2 regions of the Massilia sp. genome follow, and region 2 is predicted to be linked to the other one. Evidence: predicted binding sites of a transcription regulator. Region 2 holds the regulator's gene; the other holds the start of a gene.
The links. The regulator FNR, encoded in region 2, switches genes on or off when oxygen is low (the NO sensors DNR and NnrR bind a similar motif). The targets are predictions, from matches to a motif close to TTGATNNNNATCAA.
Positions count from the first base shown of each region.

Region 1: a site for FNR is predicted at 1,246-1,259, ahead of ACK4S9_RS01560 (universal stress protein). Genes of this name have one in related genera too.

Region 1 is NZ_JBKBOV010000002.1:50,331-52,721, reverse strand. It holds gene ACK4S9_RS01565 (6-phosphofructokinase) at 105-1,223, shown strand; gene ACK4S9_RS01560 (universal stress protein) at 1,327-1,785, shown strand; gene ACK4S9_RS01555 (universal stress protein) at 1,834-2,328, opposite strand.
Region 2 is NZ_JBKBOV010000034.1:11,223-13,613, forward strand. It holds gene ACK4S9_RS16890 (hypothetical protein) at 1-830, shown strand, start outside; gene fnr (fumarate/nitrate reduction transcriptional regulator Fnr) at 1,020-1,784, shown strand; gene ACK4S9_RS16900 (metallophosphoesterase) at 1,794-2,391, opposite strand, start outside.

The sequences.
Region 1 (2,391 bases), on a different contig from region 2:
GTCCGGCACCCCTCAGCTTAGCCATGGCAGCGCTCTGGGCTGTTATGGGGGACCAATCCGGCGCGCCCGCATGTTATAGTCGGCCGCACCACTAGGAGGCGCCCATGGGAACCCGCATCCAGCGCATTGCCATCGTCACCGGAGGCGGCGACGCCCCCGGCCTGAACGCCGTGATCCGCGCGGTCGTGCTGGCGTCCAGCAGGCAGGGCTGGGAGTGCTGGGGCATCCGCGACGGCTTCAACGGCCTGCTCGCGCCCGATACCTGCCTGGGCGAACCGGTCATGCGCCTTTCTCCGGATGCCGTGCACGGCATCGCCCACCTCGGCGGCACCATCCTCGGCAGCACCAACCGCGGCAACCCGCTGCGCTACCCCGTCCAGGGCGCGGCCGGCCTGGTGGAACAGGACCGCAGCGCCGAGCTGGTCGGCCTGTGCCGGCAGCACGGCTTCGACGCCCTGGTGATGGTAGGCGGCGACAGTTCGATGGAGATCGCCGACTGCCTGCAGCGCCAGGGCTTGCCCGTGGTCGGCGTGCCCAAGACCATCGACAACGACCTGGACGCTACCAACCAGACCTTCGGCTTCGACACGGCGGCCGCCTTCGCCACCGAATGCATCGACCGCCTGCACACCACCGCCGACAGCCAGCACCGCGTGATGGTGGTCGAGGTGATGGGGCGCTACGCCGGCTGGATCGCCCTGCATGCCGGGATGGCCGGCGGCGCCCACGCGATCCTGCTGCCCGAGATTCCCTTCGACCTGGACGTGGTGGCCGAGGCCATCGGACGGCGCGACGCGGCCGGCCGGCGCCATGCGCTCGTCGTGGCCGCCGAAGGCGCGCAGCCGCTCGGCGGCGAACGCGCGCGGCTGGCGGCAGCGGGCGGCGGGCACGCCGAGCGCCTGGGCGGCATCGGCGCCTGGGTCGAGGCGCAACTGGCGAGCCTCACCGGCAAGGAATGCCGCAGCGTGGTGCTGGGCCACCTGCTGCGCGGCGGCAGCCCGTCCGCTGTCGACCGGGTGGTGGCCGCGCGCTTCGGCGCCTGCGCGGTGCGCGCGCTGCCGCGCGGCGAATCCGGCGTGATGGTGGCGCTGGGCGGCCAGGACATCGGCACCGTGCCTCTGGGCGAGGTGGCGGGCCGCAGCAAGCGAGTGCCGCTCGATGGCGACATGCTGCGCACGGCGCGCGAGCTCGGCATCTGCTTCGGCGACCGTGTGCGTCCCTGAGCGTCATGACACCGGTTCGATTTTGATCTAGGTCAAAGATTTTTAGCATCTGCAAGGACAGACTGGACCTCTACCGTTCCACCAACCCTATCAGGAGCTTGCCATGTACCGACGTATCCTGGTCCCCACCGACGGGTCGCCCGTTTCCGAAGCGGCGGTCGATGCCGCCATCGAGTTCGTCCACGGCCGCGAGGGCAGCGAAATCGTGGCGCTGTCCGTCGCCGTTCCCGAACCCACCTTCCAATCGCTCGAAGGCGCCATGGCCTACGATCCGGGCCTGCAGATGGACGTGCTGCTCGAACACGCCCAGCGCTACGTCGACGCCATCGCCGCGCGCTGCGCCAGGGCCGGCGTGGCCTGCACGGCGCTCACCTGCAGCGCGCTCGACCCCGCCGAGGCGATCGCCGATACCGTGCGCGAGCAGCAATGCGACCTGATCGTCATGGGTTCGCACGGCCGGCGCGGCCTGAGCCGGCTGCTGGCCGGCAGCGTGACCCAGGCCGTGCTGGCCGGCGCGCCGGTTCCGGTCATGGTGTTGCGGCCGGCCGCCGGCGCCGGCTGAGGACGGCCGCGCCAGCGAACGAACGCGATTTGGCCTTGCGCTCGGCGTTCAGGACGCGACGCCCTCGATGAAGTCCGGCTGCGAGGCTTCGCGCGGGTCGCGCAGCAGCAGCACGGGAATGGGGGAATTGGCCAGCACATACTGCGCCACGCTGCCGACGAACAGGTGGTTGGCGTCGTTCGGCCCATGCGTTCCCATCACGATGAGGTCGCAATCATGTTCTTCGGCCACCCGGATGATGTCGGGTCCGGGCGCCGACGCCAGGGGCGTCTCGGCATCGCAGCTGACGCCGCCCTGCCGGGCAATCGCCAGCACGGTGTCGACGTGGGCCCGGGCCGCATGGCGGGCGCGCGCGAATTCGGCTTGCGTGGCCTGGCTGTCGGGCGCGGCCATGCCGCCGTCCGGCAGATGAAAGCGCGGTTGCGCCACCGAGACCGCGACCATGCGCCCGGCGCCCGAGCGGGCCAGCAGGGCGCCCATCTGGGCGGCGCGCACGGCGAGATCGGACCCATCGGTGGCGATGCGGACGCGTTCGAGGAACATGATGTGCGGCCTTCGGTCTGGGAGCGGACAGGATCGACCATACCCGATGTTTGCGCCCCGGGG
Region 2 (2,391 bases):
ACAACTGCGGCCTGGGCCACCGCACCGACGACCCGCGCGCGGTCATGTACCCGTCCGTCGGCACCGACCACAACGTCGTCAACGCGGCGGAATCCTCGACCTTCCTTTCGGGTCCGCTCAACATCACGGGCAAGGTGATGCCGGCGGCGGCCTGCTCCTGCGGCGCCGGCGGCCTGGCGCTGCCGGCCGACGTGCGCGACTTCGTCTCGCGCCACTGGGTGGAAGGCGTGCCCTGGGAACTGGCCTCGCAGTACGGCGAGCAGGATGCCCGCCTGCTGCTCGACTGGCTGGTAAACGAGCCGGAACGGCACGAGGAGTTCCTGACCCAGATCGTGGCCACCCTCGGCCACATCGGCAGCGAGATCGCGGTCCAGCCCATGATCGACTTCGTGCAAAGCCCGCGCGCCGGCCGCGCCGTGTTCAACGCCAAGAACACGGCCCTGCTGCGCCTGGGCGACCTGGCCAACCAGTCCGGCAGCCGCGCCGCGCTCGACTTCCTGGCGCGGGTCGCAAGCGACATGGACCTGGCGCGCACGCTGGCGGCGCCCCAGGCCAGCGCCGAGACGCAGGCGGCCAAGGCGATGCAGGACGTGGTGGCGCCGACCCTCGAGACCCTGGCCGCCGAGATGGCGGTATCGGCCACCTTCGGGCTGGCGCTGGCCGGCACGGCGCAGTCGCAGCAGGCCGTGGAAGCGCTCAAGGGGAACGCCGACGCCTTCGCGACCGTGAACCAGGCGGCGCAGGAAGCAGCCGAGATCGCCGCGACCGTGCGCGCCAAGGGCCGCCAGGAGTATTACAGGATGAAGGCGCAGCACCGGCATCACCTGTAATCGGGACTTGTAGGGTGGACGGCTCGCCGTCCGCGCGTTCAAACCGTCTTTGATTCGATGGAACGTCTATTCGACTGACAGCCGGACGCGCGGTCGGCAGAGCCGACCACCCTACTGTATTCTGGAAATGAAAGCCACGAACGCGGCCTTTGTCTATAATGGTCGCGTCCGCATTTTCCTGTCCTCGTCATGAACCAACCCATCTCGCTTCCGGGCGAAGCGCCGGTCAGCATCCAGGCCCTCAAGACCAGTTGCAGCGCCTGCAGCATGCACCAACTGTGCCTGCCGATGGGCCTCGAGGACGCCGACATCAACCGCCTCGACCAGATCATCGGCCGGCGCCGCCGCCTGGCGCGCGACGAGCGCCTGTACGCCATGGGCGAGCCCTTCCGCAACCTGTACGCGGTGCGCTTCGGCCATTTCAAGACCTACCAGGTGAACGCGGCCGGCGAAGCCCAGATCACGGGCTTCCAGATGGCCGGCGAACTGCTGGGCATGGACGCGATCAGCGGCACCCACCACTGCGACGCCGTGGCCCTCGAGGACAGCGAGGTGTGCGAGATCCCGTTCGCGCGCCTGGAAGAGCTGTTCGGCCACGTGCCGGCCCTGCTGCGCCACTTCCACCGCATCATGAGCCAGGAAATCACGCGCGAACAGAACGTCATGCTGCTGCTCGGCAATATGCGGGCCGAGCAGCGCTTCGCCGTCTTCCTGGTCAACCTGTCGGCACGCTACGCGGCGCGCGGCTATTCGCCGAACAGCTTCCAGCTGCGCATGTCGCGCGAGGACATCGGCAACTACCTCGGGCTCACCATCGAAAGCATCAGCCGGCTGCTGTCGCGCTTCAAGAAGCAGGGCTGGCTGCAGGTGGACAAGCGCGAAGTCACCCTGCTCGACCCGGCCCGGCTCAAGGCGCTGGCCGCCGGCACCGAGGTCTGCAGCCCGATGGGCTAGCAGACCGGATCAGAGCTCGATCACCAGGTCCGGGCGGAAGGCTTCCTGCTCGCCCTTGCTGAGGTAGCCGAGCGGGTTGGCCACCACCCGGCAGGACCAGGGCCGGCCGGCCTCGACGCCGCTGACCACGTAGTCGTTGGCGCAGTGCAGGTGGCCATGGATCCAGACCTCGGCCTGCGGGAACAAGGCGTCGAGCGCATTGCAGAAGCCCGCGGTGCCGGGCGTGAGGCCATAGCGCGGATCGGCGCTTCGCAGGCTGGGGGCGAAGTGGGTCACCACCACCGTGGTGCCGTCGAAAGGCGCCGCCAGCGCGCCGCGCAGCCAGGCCTGGCACTCCAGCGCCATCTCGCGGATGCCCTCGGCCAGCACCTTCTCGCCGTTCTTCAAGGTGGTGTTCTTCGACAGATACCAGTTGGCGGCGCGGAAGGCCTTTTCGCGCTTTTGCAGCTGCTTCGTCAGGTCCTGCTCCTGCAGCGCCAGCGCGTCGAAGTCGCTCCACAGGGTGGTGCCGATGAAGCGGATGTTCCCGATGACGAGCGTTTCGCGATCCAGCCATTCGATGCCGAGGCGCGCGCAGCTGGCGCGCAGGCGCGCATGGGCCTCGTGG